Linked DNA regions of Methylococcus capsulatus. The main gene of each other region encodes a partner of the protein of the gene in region 3 in a complex. Links are inferred from orthologs where the notes say so. Each region holds a gene or a part of one and is shown on either strand. Other genes may lie near its edges.

Region 1 (4,662 bases), 250 kb from region 3 along the record:
GAAAACGCCGGACGCCTGAGTGCTGCGGAGTACCACCGGGCGAGGCTCCACAGCACCTTATCGCCCTGTGATATGTGCAGCGGCACGGCCTTGCTCTACGGCATCCCCCGCATCGTCGCCGGGGAGAACCGGAGGTTCCAGGGACCGGAGGCGTACCGCCGCTCACGCGGCGTGGAGCTGCTGGTGCTGGATGATCCGGAATGTGCCGCGCTGATGAAGGATTTCATCGCAGCCCAACCCAACCGGCGCTCTGGAATGAGGACATCGGCGTGTGAAAGCGCATCCTGTTGCAGTGAAACTCGGCTAATATAATGCGGTTCATATTGGTTTTGTGTGAAATAACTTGAGGAGCTATCGAATGAGTATCCCCCGTGAACAGGTCTTGAGCCGTGGCGCTTCCGCCGTCGTGTCTCGCCACAAGGTTCTGACCAACACCTATGCGCTGCTGTCACTGACGCTGCTGTTCAGTGCGCTCACTGCCGGTGTGTCCATGGCGCTGGCACTGCCCCATCCGGGCATCATCATCACCCTGGTGGGCTATTTCGGCTTGCTGTGGCTGACCAACAGGTATTCCAACAGCGCGCTTGGCCTCCTGTGGGTCTTCGCCTTGACCGGCTTCATGGGTTACACCCTGGGGCCGATCCTGAACGCCTATATCACACACTTCGCCAATGGTACTCAGCTGGTCATGATGGCCATGGGCGGTACCGGTGCGGTGTTCCTGGGCCTTTCGGCTTATGCGCTGACGACCCGCAAGGACTTCGGCTTCCTCGGCGGCATGCTCGGAGCTGGCATCTTGGTCGCATTCCTGGCCGGTCTGGTCGCCGTTTTCGTGCCTGGCCTGATGGGGTTGAGCCTGGCGGTGTCGATAATGTTCGTGGTGCTGATGGCCGGAATGATTCTGTTTCAGACCAGCGCGATCATTCACGGTGGCGAAACCAATTATATTCTCGCCACCGTGTCGCTGTATGTGACGATCTTCAATCTGTTTACCAGTTTGTTGCAGTTGCTCGGTGTGTTCAGTAGCGACGATTGATCGTCGCCGGTCATTCGGCCATAAAAAACCCCGGCTAAGCCGGGGTTTTTCATTCCGACGGCTGTAGATTAGTCGACGGCTTTCATGCTGAGCCGGACCCGGCCCTGGCGGTCGATCTCCAGTACCTTGACTTTGACCACGTCGCCCTCCGCCAGCTTGTCGCTGACTTTCTCGACATGCTCGTCGGAGATCTGAGAGATGTGCACCAAGCCATCCTTGCCCGGCAGGATGGTGACGAAGGCGCCGAAGTCCATCAACCGCGCGACCTTGCCCTCGTAGACCTTGCCGACCTCGACCTCCGCCGTGATGTCCTCGATGCGGCGGCGGGCTTCCAGACCGGCCTGCTTGTCGACCGAGGCGATCTTGACGACGCCGTCGTCGGTGATGTCGATGCTGGTGCCGGTTTCTTCAGTGATGGCGCGGATGGTCGCACCGCCCTTGCCGATCACTTCCCGGATCTTGCTGGGATCGATGGTGAAGCTGGTGATGCGCGGCGCGTAATCGGACATTTCGCTGCGCGGCGCCGGCAGCGCCTGTGCCATTTTGTCCAGGATATGCATCCGTCCCTCGCGGGCTTGATGCAGCGCCTGGCGCATGATTTCCGGCGTGATGCCATCGATCTTGATGTCCATCTGCAGCGCGGTGACGCCGTCGCGGGTGCCGGCGACCTTGAAGTCCATGTCGCCCAGGTGGTCCTCGTCGCCCATGATGTCGGACAGCACGGCAAATTCTTCGCCCTCGAGGATCAGTCCCATGGCGATGCCGGCCACGGCGCCTTTGGTCGGCACGCCCGCATCCATCAATGCCAGGCTGCTTCCGCAGACCGAAGCCATGGAGCTGGAGCCGTTGGATTCGGTGATCTCCGAGACGATGCGGATGACGTAGGGGAACTCGTCCATCGTTGGCATGATCGCCTGCACGCCGCGCTTGGCCAGGCGTCCATGGCCGATCTCGCGCCGTTTGGGCGAGCCGATGGCGCCGGTTTCCCCCACACAATAGGGGGGGAAGTTGTAGTGCAGCATGAAATTTTCTTTGTACTCGCCTTCCAGCGCGTCGATGAGCTGCGCGTCGCGGCCCGTGCCTAGCGTTGCGACTACCAGCGCCTGGGTTTCGCCGCGGGTGAATAAGGCGGAGCCGTGGGTACGGGGCAGCACGCCGGTGCGGATCGTGATGGGGCGCACCGTGGAAAGGTCACGCCCGTCGATCCGTTTTCCGTGGTGGAGGATGTTGCCCCGGACGATTTCTTCTTCCAGTTTCTCGATCTGCCGCTTGACCGCGTTTTCATCGTGAGCGCCTTCGGCGGTCAGGGCATCGGTCACCGCCTTCCGAACTTCTTTGAGCTTCTGCTGGCGGAGCTGCTTGTCGGCGATGCTGTAGCCTTCGCTCAGTCCCGCCCGGGCTAGTTCGTCGACTGCGGCGACCAGGGCCGTGTCGACGGTTGGCGGTTCCCACGGCCAGGGTGTCACGCCGACTTCTTCCGCCAGCTCGTTGATGGCGCGGATGGCTGTCTGCATCTGTTCATGGCCGAACACGACCGCCCCCAGCATCACTTCCTCGGGCAGGATCTTCGCCTCCGATTCGACCATGAGCACCGCATTGGCGGTTCCCGCGACCACCAGGTCGAGCTCCGATCCTTCCATGACCGAGCCGTCCGGATTCAGGACGTAGGCGCCATTCACGAATCCCACCCGGGCGGCGCCGATCGGACCTTTGAAAGGCAGGCCCGACAGCGTCAACGCTGCCGACGCGCCCAGCATCGACGGGATGTCGGGGTCGACTTCCGGATTCAGCGACATGACGGTGGCGACGACCTGGACTTCGTGGGTAAAGCCGTCCGGGAACAACGGCCGGATGGGCCGGTCGATCAGGCGTGCGGTCAGTGTTTCTTTTTCGCTGGGACGTCCCTCTCGCTTGAAGAATCCGCCCGGAATGCGTCCGGCAGCGTAGGCCTTTTCCTGGTAATTGACGGTAAGGGGGAAGAAATCGCCGTGCGGGGAGGCGTCCTTGCGCCCCACCACGGTAACCAGCACCACGGTGCCCGCCATGTCCACCATGACCGCGGCATCGGCCTGACGGGCGATCTCGCCGGTTTCGAACGAAACGGTATGAGCGCCGTACTGAAATTGCTTCCGGATCGGGTTCACGGGTTCTCCTTGGGCTGTCGGCGGGTAAGGGTTATTTGCGGAGACCCAGCCGCTCGATGAGCGTGCGGTAGCGTTCGTTGTCCGTGCTCTTCAGATAGTCCAGCAGCTTGCGGCGCTGGTTGACCAGACGGAGCAGACCGCGGCGGGAATGAAAGTCCTTTTTGTGCTTGACGAAATGAGGGGTCAGATAGTTGATGCGGTTGGTCAGCAGGGCCACCTGGACCTCGGGGGAGCCGGTATCGCCGGGGGCCCGCTGGAATTCCTGTACGATGGCGCTTTTTTCTGCTGCTGTGAAAGCCATGGGATAATCTCCAAAAAAAACTCGTTGAAAACCTTTTAAACAATCGTTAATTGTACCGTCTGACTCAGGATCAGGACAAGATTCCCTCGAGCCGGACCGACTCAGGCGGACCTGGGCTCTGCTTCGCAGCCGCAAGGATTGATCACCCGCTGGGGGGCGATTCCTCCTTTGCCGTCGCTGCGGCCTATGCCGAGAAACACCTGTCCGCGGGAATACACCCGGAGCAGCTCGCCAACCGGGACATCGATCCCGCTGACGGCCTGCCCGTGCAGGAACAGCCGGGCCCGGTCGGCATCGAGCGACACCGCCGGCCAGTGCGGCACCATCGAGTCCATCGGCCGCAGGCAATCGAGCCGGGCCGCCGGTGCCATGGCCTCCAACTGCTCCAGGGTGACGGCCTGAGCGACGGAAAATCCGGCGACGGCGGTGCGCCGCAACACTTCGACATGAGCCCCGCAGCCAAGCGCATGGCCGATATCCTCCACCAGGGTTCGGACATAAGTGCCCTTGGAGCAGTGGACGTCCAGTTCCAGATAATCCGCCCCCCTTGCCGCCAGTTCGATGCGGAAGATCGTCACCGGGCGCGCCTGCCGTTCGACTTCCACCCCCTTGCGCGCCAGTTCGTAGAGCCGCTTTCCTTGATGCTTCAAGGCCGAAAACATCGGCGGCACTTGAAGGATGGGGCCGGTGAATTTTGCCAGCAGGGCGAGGAGGGCCGGTTCATCGAGCACAGGTACGGGCGACCGCGACAGGATTTCGCCGTCGGCATCGCCGGTATCGGTGGTGATGCCGAGCCGGGCCAAGGCGCGGTAGCGCTTGTCGGAATCCAGCAGGTAGCCGGAAAGCTTGGTGGCCTCGTTGAAGCAGAGCGGCAGGATGCCGCTGGCAAGGGGATCCAGGCTGCCGGTATGGCCAGCCTTACGCAGGCCGAGCAGTTTTCGGGCCCGCTGCAAGGCGCTGTTCGATGTCATGCCGCTGTTCTTGTCGAGCAGCAGGACCCCGGACAGCGTAGCTGCCGAAGAGGACCTCATGCCTTTAGGCATCGCCCTTGTTCAGAGATCGCAACACTTCGTCCATGTGCATCCCGCGCTCGATGGAGTCGTCATAAGCGAAACGGATTTCCGGGATGATGCGCATCCGCATCCGCCGCCCCAGCACCTGTCGGAGCTGAGGGATGAACT
Region 2 (4,562 bases), 1.2 Mb from region 3 along the record:
GGGGTGCCCGTGCTGACCGACGTGCATGAGGACACCCCTTTGCAGGAAGTGGCGTCGGTGGTGGACGTGCTGCAGACCCCGGCCTTCCTGTGTCGCCAGACCAATTTCATCCAGAACGTCGCCAATATGGGCAAGCCGGTCAATATCAAAAAGGGCCAGTTCCTGGCGCCCTGGGACATGAAGCACGTCTCCGCCAAGGCGCTGGCCACCGGTAACCGGCATATCATGGTGTGCGAACGCGGGGTCTCCTTCGGTTACAACAATCTGGTCTCGGACATGCGCTCGCTGACCATCATGCGCGAGACCGGCTGCCCGGTGGTCTACGACGCCACCCACTCGGTGCAATTGCCGGGCGGCCAGGGCACCGCTTCCGGCGGACAGCGCGAATTCGTGCCGGCACTGGCGCGGGCGGCGGTGGCAGTGGGCATCTCGGGCCTGTTTATGGAGACCCACCCCGAGCCCGACCGCGCCCTGAGCGACGGTCCCAATTCCTGGCCGCTGGACCGCATGAAGGCTTTGCTGGAGCTGCTGTCGACCCTCGACCGCACTGTCAAGGCGAGCCCTCTGCTGTAATCCGGGCCGCATAACATCGGCGAGCGGGATGCCTTCTCGTGCCGTCGTCCCGTCCCCCAACGCATACCCAATGGTGATCCCATGAGCAAGATTGTCGACATCCTGGCCCGGGAGATTCTGGATTCCCGCGGCAACCCGACCGTCCAGGCGGAAGTGATCCTGGATTCAGGCGCGGAAGGTAGCGCCATGGTGCCCTCCGGCGCATCCACCGGCGCCCGCGAAGCCATCGAACTGCGCGACGGCGACGCCTCACGCTATGGTGGCAAAGGTGTGCTCAAAGCCGTGGCGAACATCCGCGGTCCGATCAAGACCGCCCTGGCCGGCATGGACGCCGCCGACCAGGCGGCAATCGACCGGCGACTGATCGAACTGGACGGCAGCGACAACAAGGGCGTGCTCGGCGCCAACGCCATCCTGGCGGTATCGCTGGCGGCCGCCCACGCTGCCGCGGCCGACGCGAAACAGCCGTTGTACGCCTACCTCAACCGCAACGGTGAATTTCTGCTGCCGGTACCGCTGATGAACATCATCAACGGCGGCGCCCATGCCGATAACAGCATCGACATGCAGGAATTCATGATCCTGCCGGTGGGCGCACCCACTTTCCGCGAGGCGCTGCGTTACGGCGCAGAGGTGTTCCACACCCTGAAAAAAGTGCTGTCGGACCGGGGCCTGGCCACCGCCGTGGGTGATGAAGGAGGCTTCGCGCCGAACCTGCCTTCCAACGAGGCCGCCATCGGTATCATCCTGGAAGCCATCGAGAAAGCCGGCTACCGGCCCGGCGAGGACATCTGTCTGGGACTGGACGTCGCCAGCTCGGAGTTCTATTCGGACGGCATCTACACCCTGGCTTCGGAAGGCAGGCAGTTCACCTCGGAAGAGTTCTCGGACTATCTGGCCACCTGGGTCGATAAATATCCCATCATCAGCATCGAGGACGGCATGGCGGAAAACGACTGGCACGGCTGGGGCATCCACACTGACAGGCTCGGCCAGCGCATCCAGTTGGTGGGCGACGACCTGTTCGTGACCAATCCGGCCATCCTCAAACAGGGCATCGAAGCCCGGATCGCCAATTCGATCCTGATCAAGGTCAACCAGATCGGCACTTTGACCGAAACCCTGGAAGCCATCCATATCGCCAGGGAAGCCGGGTACACGTCGGTCGTGTCCCATCGCTCGGGCGAAACCGAGGACGCCACCATCGCCGACATCGCTGTCGCCACCTGCGCTGGCCAGATCAAGACCGGCTCGCTCAGCCGCTCCGATCGCATCGCCAAATACAACCGGCTGCTCAAGATCGAGGAAGAGCTGGGTGACAAAGCGCGCTACGGCGGCCGCAGCGTCGTCAAAAACCTTGCCTGAACCGTGGCTGGGCGCCCGGAGCCGGGGTGAACAAACTGACCGCATTCCTCCTCGTGCTGATCGCCCTGCTCCAGTACCGGCTGTGGTTTGGCGATGGCAACCTGCGGGAAATGCAAAGGCTGCAGGAACGCATTGCGGAACTCACCGAGGAAGGGGAGAAACGGCGGCAACGCAACGCGGCCCTGGAAGCCGAGATCATGGACCTCAGGAAAGGCACCGATGCCATCGAAGAATATGCGCGCCGCGACCTGGGCATGATCAAGGAAGGCGAAACCCTGATACAGATCATCGACGCGGCGCATCCCTCGCCCAGTCTCCAGCCGGCGCCGCCGGCCCGCAAGCCGGGCAAGTCCGCACCTCCGGCTCCGGCCGCGACTGAGCCGAAGCGGAAAGAAGCCAAAACCCCGGAACATGAACGCTGACCCGAAGAACGACGAAGCCGACCCACGCTTCTGGATTGTGGTTCCCGCCGCCGGCATAGGCAAACGGATGGGTGCGGATATCCCCAAGCAGTACCTGGAAGTGGCGGGTAAGCCGGTGCTGCAGCACACGCTCGAACGCCTGCTCTCGGTCCGCCGCATCACCGCGGTCATGGTCGCACTGGGCGCGGACGACGAGTTCTGGCCAGAGCTGCCATGCTCGCGCGAGCCGCGGGTGCTGACCACCCAAGGCGGCAGGGAACGCGCGGACTCTGTGCTGAACGCACTGACCGCCCTGGCCGACCGCGCCGCGGACGGCGACTGGGTGCTGGTCCACGACGCGGCCCGCCTCTGTATCACCCGTGCCGACGTCGAGCACCTGATGGAAACCCTGGAAAACCACCCCGTGGGCGGCATTCTGGCGGTGCCGGTCACCGACACCCTCAAAACCGTCGAGAACGGAGCGATCCAGGGCTCCCCCGACCGCAACCGCGTCTGGCGCGCCCTCACCCCGCAGATGTTCCGCTACCGCCTCCTCAAGGAGGCGCTGGCGGCAGCGGCCCAACGCGGGCTGACGGTGACGGACGAAGCCAACGCGCTGGAGCTGGCCGGCCTGGCGCCCGAGGTGGTCGAAGGGCGCCCCGACAACATCAAGATCACCCGGCCGGAGGATCTCCCCCTGGCCGCCTTTTATCTGGAGCGACAATGTTTCGAATAGGCCAAGGTTACGACGCCCACCGTTTCAAGGAAGGCGACCACGTGGTGTTGTGCGGCGTGAAGATCCCGTTCGACCGGGGATTCGCCGCGCATTCCGACGGCGACGTGGCACTGCACGCCCTGTGCGATGCCCTGCTGGGCGCGGCCGCCCTCGGCGACATCGGCCGCCATTTCCCGGACACCGATGCCCGCTACCAGGGCATCGACAGCCGCGTATTGCTGCGCGAGGTGCGACAGAAAGTCGCCGGTGCCGGCTACACCGTCGGCAACGTGGACGTGACCGTCGTGGCCCAGGCTCCGCGGCTGGCCGCCCATATTCAGGCGATGCGTGCAAACCTCGCTCAGGACCTGGAGATTCCCCTTGACTGCGTCAACGTCAAGGCGACGACCACCGAAGGCATGGGATTCGAAGGCCGCGGCGAAGGGATTTCGGCGCACGCCGTCGCCCTCCTCACCCGCCGATGACCGAGCACCCCGACCACGCCGGAGTCGGTGATCTGCCGCGGGCACACGGCGTACTGAACTGCCGAGGCCGTCTCCGGGTGTCCCCGGAAGACTTCCGGGTCGACGAGATCCTCGGCTTCGAACCCACCGGTCAGGGCGAACACGCCTTCCTGCACATCCGCAAGACGGGGGAGAACACCGACTATGTGGCACAGCGGATCGCCAGGCTGGCCGGGGTCAAACCGATGGACGTGGGCTATGCCGGTCTCAAGGACCGCCATGCCGTCGCCTCCCAGTGGTTCAGCGTGGCACTGGCAGGCAGGCCCGCCCCCGACTGGAGCGCCCTGGAATGCGAAAGCATCGCCGTCCTGCGCCATACGCGGCACGACCGCAAACTCAAACGCGGCGCCTTGGCAAGCAACCGCTTCCGCATCCTCGTACGGGGACTCGAAGGTGCGTGCGACGGCCTGGAAGCCCGTTGCGCGGCGATCCGCGCGGCCGGCGTGCCGAACTATTTCGGCCCGCAGCGCTTCGGCCACGGCGGCCGCAATCTGCAGGAAGCACTGCGGCTGTTCGCCGAGCCACGCCGCCGTATCGACCGCAACAAGCGCTCGCTGTACCTGTCGGCGGCGCGCTCCTACCTGTTCAACCGTATCCTCGCCCATCGGGTCGGGCACGGCAGCTGGAACCGGGCAGTGGAGGGCGACGCCTTCATGTTCACCGGCTCCAACGGCTTCTTCCTGGCCGACAACCGGGATGAAGACATCCAGCGGCGCATCGAAGCGCTGACGATCCATCCCAGCGGAACGCTGTGGGGAACGGGTGACCCGGTGATTTCCGGCACGGCCCTCGAAATGGAGCGGGCGGCCCTGGCACAATGCGCAGAATTCCGCGAAGGACTGGAACGCTGCGGGCTCGAAACTGCCCGGCGGGCCCTGCGGCTGCCGGTGCCGGATCTCGCATTCGCATGGATCGAGGATTCGGCCTGCGAACTGACGTTTTCCCTCCCTGCCGGCGCCTATGCCACCACGGTGTTGCGGGAAC
Region 3 (4,999 bases):
GAAGCCGGCCGCAGTTTCCAGAACATCGCCTGCCAGGAAATTGCAGTCTCCGGCCGGCGGGTCTGGGATTTCGACGATTTGCCGGCCGCTTACAGTGGACGGGTCGATGGTCAAGAACTGCACGGTTTTCCGGCCATTATCGACGAAGGCGGGACCGTCGGCGTGCGGGTGTTCGATCGGGCCGAGGAGGCCCAACTGCAGCATGAATTCGGCCTGGTCCGTCTGCTGCGCCTGAGGTTGGCCAGGGAGATCAAATACCTACGTAAAAACCTGCCCGTCACCGCGACCAGCGAACTGCTCTATCGCCAGTTGCCCCCGGGCGGGCGCGATCTGAGGGAAGACCTGCTGGACAAGCTCATGGCGGCCTTGTTCCTCGACGACCTGCCGGAGTTGCGGACCCGCGTGGCATTCGATGCCCGCAGCGAACAGGGGCGCGGCGACTTAGTGCTCAAGGCCAATGAACTGGGGCGCACCGTTGAGCAGGCGCTGGGGCTTTATGCGGAGTGTCGCAAAGCCCTGGCTGCCCTGGGCAACCATCCCGCCGCCCGTGATGGCGCCGACCAGTTGGACCATCTGGTGTACGCGGGCTTCGTGGCCAAGGTGCCTTATCGCCGACTGAAGCACTATCCACGCTATTTCAAGGCGCTGCTACACCGTCTGGAAAAATGTCGCCAGGATCCCGTCCGCGACGCCGCGCTGGAGAGGGAGCTCAATTCGTTCTGGCAGCCCTACTGGGAATCCGTGAAACACGGCCAAGCGCCCTTTGTCCCCGAACGGGACGAATTCCGATGGGCGCTGGAAGAATTCCGCGTTTCTCTGTTTGCCCAGCAGATGAAAACGGCGTATCCGGTCTCGACTAAGCGTTTGTGGGAGCTGTGGTCGCAGCGGTCATCCCCGCCGGCGCTGAAGACCTGACATCACATCGCGCGACCTTAACAACGAGTCTTTTTCCCCGCAGAGTACGAGGACGTAGCGGCCTTGGAAGATGGCTTTGCCTTTACGTAGCCGCCAACGGGCACACGGACCTTCGGTCCGTGTGCCCGTTGGCAATGCTCACTCCGTGGACCCGGTTCCGCGCTCAACAGGAGGCAAGAGATCGTTGCGATCGTCCCGCGGTTCGTGATCCGGTTTGGGGGGCTCCCATGCTTTGGGCGGCAGGCCGGGCGCATGGTAGTCAGGCTCCGGACGGGATTCTGCATGAGCTTCGTGTTCCGCCAGTGTTGAAAACACCTCGGAGGCGGGCGGCACGGTACGGCGATCGTCGGTTTCTCCCGGTAAGGCCGGCTCGGTCCCGGCTACCACGGCGTTGCGTTCGGGTACTTCGAGGCCGACCGGCTCGAAAGTTTCGCCTACCTCCGGCTCACCTGAGGTTACCGGACGACGATCCCGCCTGCCACGTCCGCGCCGCCTCACGCCGGCCCGGCGCGACCGTGGAGACCGCGGGCGGAGTTCGGCCTCCCCGAAGTCTCCTTCGGCCGGATCGTAGCAGATGCCATCACTTTGTTCGTGAGTTTCGCCGAAATCGGCGACCGGCAGCCGGTCGTTCAAATCCGCAGTGGCTGCCGGACTTTCCGTCGTGACCGTATCATCTGCGATATCTTCCGCCAGTGATTCGGTCATGGGCTGAGCCGAGATTCGACGGCGCTGGCCCCTGCCATCCCGCCGGCGGCCGCGATCCTCCGTGGATTTCGGCCGATCCTCTTGGGCAGCCATGATCTGGGGCGATCCTTCCGTTCCGAGCTCCTGACTGGTTTCGATATCCGCCGATAGCCCACTGCGGCGCCTGTCGGCAGTTTCGTCCCGCTGCGCAGGATGTTTCCGGCGACTGCCGCCGCGTCTGCTGCCGTCCCGCTCACGGCGGCGCTGGTCACCAGGACGCTCACCTTCGTCGGCCGAACCGGCGCTCATTTGCGCCTGTTCACCGGACGTCTTGCCCGTCTGCACGAAAGGCACGGGCAGCGGCAGTTCCGCGGATGATTGAGCCGCCTCGGGGGATGATGGCTGGTCCTCGATGCGCTGGCCGGTCAGGATGTTGAGGAAACGTTTGATCAGTCCGCCGCCGTGCTGCCCCGGTTGAGCCTGGGGACGCTGATCGCCACCGGACGGCTGCGGGGCGGCGGGAATGAATTCCCGCACCGCTGGAGCTTCCGCAGCGGCACTGGGCATCCGTATGGACTTGGGAACCTCGGGCGATTTCTCGGCTATGAGCTGGTAACTGCTCTTACGCGCCTCTTCCTCCGCCCCGGCCCCGCCGCTCCGGATCCGCTGTATGTCGTAGTTGGGCGTTTCGAGATGTGGATTGGGGATGATGGTAATGGCCACGTTGTGTCGTGTCTCGATCTGCTGGATCGCCGCGCGTTTTTCGTTCAGCAGATAGGTGGCCGATTCGACCGGCAACTGAGCGATGATCCGGTCGGTGTTCTTTTTCATCGTTTCCTCCTCTAGGACGCGGAGGATGGACAGGGCCAGCGACTCGACGCTGCGTATCGTCCCCTGGCCCTTACAGCGCGGGCAGGTCAGGAGTGCCGTTTCGGTGAGCGAAGGCCGCAGGCGCTGGCGTGACATTTCCATCAGGCCGAAACGGGAAATCCGGCCGAGCTGGATGCGCGCCCGGTCGAGGCGCACCGCCTCGCGCAGACGGTTCTCCACCGCACGCTGGTTGCGGGCCGCCATCATGTCGATGAAATCGATCACGAACAATCCTCCCAGGTCGCGCAGGCGCAACTGGCGGGCGATCTCGTCGGCGGCCTCGAGATTGGTGTTCAGCGCGGTTTCTTCGATATCGCCGCCCTTGGTGGCCCGCGCCGAATTGATATCGATGGTCGTCAGCGCCTCGGTATGGTCGATGACGATGGCACCGCCGGAGGGTAGCGGCACTTCGCGGGCATAGGCCATTTCGATCTGGCTTTCGATCTGGTACCTGCTGAACAGTGGCACGTTGTCCTGATACAGGCGCGCCTTATTGATGAACTGCGGCATGACCTGTTGCAGGAAGCTGTGTACCAGCCTGAAGGTCGAAGGGTTGTCGACCAGAATTTCGTCGATGTCACCCCGCAGATGGTCGCGCAGGGCCCGGATGATGACGTTGCTTTCCTGAAAAATCAGGAACGGCGCCGGCTTTTCCCGCGTCGAGCGTTCGATCGCTTCCCACAGCTGCAGCAGATAATTGAGGTCCCACTGCAGTTCCTCGACCGTCTTGCCACCGCCTGCCGTGCGGATGATGACCCCCATGTCTTCGGGAACGTGGAGCTGGCTCAGCGTCTCTTTCATGTCGGACCGGACGTCGCCCTCGATGCGGCGGGAAATACCGCCTGCTTTGGGGTTGTTCGGCATGAGCACGAGATAGCTGCCGGCCAGACTGATATAGGTAGTCAGGGCCGCGCCCTTGCTGCCGCGCTCCTCTTTTTCGACCTGGACGACGACTTCCTGGCCTTCCTTGAGGACGTCCTTGATTTCCCGCCGGGAGATGGATTCTTCGCCGCTGGCGCCGAGATATTTCGGCAGGATTTCCTTGAACGGCAGAAAGCCGTGCCGCTCCGCGCCGAAATTCACGAACGCCGCCTCGAGGCTGGGCTCGACACGGGTAATCAGGCCTTTGTAGATATTGGCTTTTTTCTGTTCCCTCGACGGGATTTCTATGTCGAAGTCATAAAGCTTTTGTCCATCGACCAGCGCGACCCGCAATTCCTCGGGCTGCGTGGCGTTGATCAACATTCTTTTCATCAATGGATTCCTTGGGCGTTCTTGCTGGAGAACCGCCTGAACCGGTTGTGCCGCAGGATTTCGCCCACATCCCTTCCTGTTCTGTTTCTTCTGTCATGCGAATGCTCTTCTTCAGGTTCGCGATATCGAAGCGATCGATCGGATGATGGGTATCCCGATGCTGTGTGTTAAAGATGGGCTGCGGGGGAACCCGAGGGTTCCTGCACCGTTCCCATTCGGCGAACGGTAGGCAGCGCGATGCCAGCCTCGAACCTGCGTTCGGCAGGGTCTTTCGTCGTGGCCCGTCCACTTCCATACCGTGCGAAAACACGGCCAGTCCGCTCGGCCCGAAGGCCGGTCCGACGGATAATGATAGTGTTGGAAAACTTAACTCTCGAGCTCGTCAATGGTCGAGCATCCAGACCTTGGGTTTTTGATTTGTATATTGGAATTCCGGCGGGCACCACTGTTTTGCGACGCTTCCGCCCGCAGGTAGCCGCATGGGGTGCGTCTGTGTATTTCAGGCGATGCGCCGGGTCATTCGTTCAACAATTCTTTGGGGCTCTCACCGAAGACGACTCGCGCCATCAGGCACGCGGTCGGTGAAATGCCAATATGAACTATAGCAACCTTCAGCAAAAGCATCAATTTAAGGTGTAAAGCTGATATGATTTTTCCGTAATGAAACCTCTCCTGCAAGACCCGAACCGACCTCGCCTGATCGAAGTCGATGCCGAGGCTGTCGGCCAGCGCATCGACAATTTTCTGTTTGCGCGCCTTAAGGGTGTCCCCAAGAGCCATGTGTACCGCATCCTGCGTACCGGCCAGGTGCGGATCAACGGCAGCCGCAGCAAGGCACGGCAGCGGCTGAACGAGGGTGACGTCATCAGGGTCCCGCCCTTGCGCCTCGCCGAGGCGCCGGCGGCAGAGGTCCCGGGACCATGGCTGCGGGACCGGCTGGAAAACCGGATCCTGTATGAAGACGAAGACCTGCTGGTCGTCAACAAACCCGCGGGCATGGCGGTACATGGCGGCAGCGGCCTCCGTTTCGGGGTGATCGAAGGTCTGCGGGCGGCGCGGGAGGAAGCGCGGTTCCTCGAGCTGGTACACCGGCTGGACCGTGATACCTCGGGCTGTCTGCTGATTGCCAAGCGCCGTTCCGCACTGCGGCAGTTGCACGAGCAATTTCGGGGGGAGGGGGTGGACAAGACTTATCTGGCGCTGTTCAGCGGCGTGTGGGCGCGCCGGCGACAAGTGGTGGACGCCCCCTTGCTCAAGAATGTCTTGCAGAGCGGTG

The links.
Region 1: the proteins of N4J17_RS13365 (region 3) and pnp are in contact, whole or in part, in a cryo-EM structure (PDB 9QH0), measured with the Escherichia coli proteins. The link is inferred for Methylococcus capsulatus from one-to-one orthologs.
Region 2: the proteins of N4J17_RS13365 (region 3) and eno are in contact, whole or in part, in a solved structure (PDB 2FYM), measured with the Escherichia coli proteins. The link is inferred for Methylococcus capsulatus from one-to-one orthologs.

The regions. Positions count from the first base shown.
Region 1 is NZ_CP104311.1:2,479,145-2,483,806, forward strand. The notes cover bases 643-3,538. They hold pnp (polyribonucleotide nucleotidyltransferase), read right to left. Parts: upstream 3,181-3,538; coding sequence 1,105-3,180; downstream 643-1,104. Other genes in these bases: N4J17_RS12205 (Bax inhibitor-1/YccA family protein), read left to right, coding at 643-1,036; rpsO (30S ribosomal protein S15), read right to left, coding at 3,212-3,481. In the rest of the region: N4J17_RS12200 (deaminase), read left to right, coding at 1-312; more of N4J17_RS12205, read left to right, coding at 359-642; tRNA pseudouridine(55) synthase TruB, read right to left, coding at 3,583-4,512; 30S ribosome-binding factor RbfA, read right to left, coding at 4,517-4,662. UniProt on the Escherichia coli protein: Involved in mRNA degradation. Catalyzes the phosphorolysis of single-stranded polyribonucleotides processively in the 3'- to 5'-direction. Also involved, along with RNase II, in tRNA processing.
Region 2 is NZ_CP104311.1:1,492,090-1,496,651, reverse strand. The notes cover bases 1-2,796. They hold eno (phosphopyruvate hydratase), read left to right. Parts: upstream 1-654; coding sequence 655-1,938; downstream 1,939-2,796. Other genes in these bases: ispD (2-C-methyl-D-erythritol 4-phosphate cytidylyltransferase), read left to right, coding at 2,350-2,796; ftsB (cell division protein FtsB), read left to right, coding at 1,965-2,360; kdsA (3-deoxy-8-phosphooctulonate synthase), read left to right, coding at 1-573. Outside these bases: more of ispD, read left to right, coding at 2,797-3,075; ispF (2-C-methyl-D-erythritol 2,4-cyclodiphosphate synthase), read left to right, coding at 3,063-3,539; tRNA pseudouridine(13) synthase TruD, read left to right, coding at 3,536-4,562. UniProt on the Escherichia coli protein: Catalyzes the reversible conversion of 2-phosphoglycerate (2-PG) into phosphoenolpyruvate (PEP). It is essential for the degradation of carbohydrates via glycolysis.
Region 3 is NZ_CP104311.1:2,727,819-2,732,817, forward strand. What follows is about bases 854-4,086. They hold N4J17_RS13365 (Rne/Rng family ribonuclease), read right to left. Parts: upstream 3,724-4,086; coding sequence 1,054-3,723; downstream 854-1,053. Other genes in these bases: hrpA (ATP-dependent RNA helicase HrpA), read left to right, coding at 854-915. In the rest of the region: more of hrpA, read left to right, coding at 1-853; 23S rRNA pseudouridine(955/2504/2580) synthase RluC, read left to right, coding at 4,384-4,999. UniProt on the Escherichia coli protein: Endoribonuclease that plays a central role in RNA processing and decay. Required for the maturation of 5S and 16S rRNAs and the majority of tRNAs. Also involved in the degradation of most mRNAs.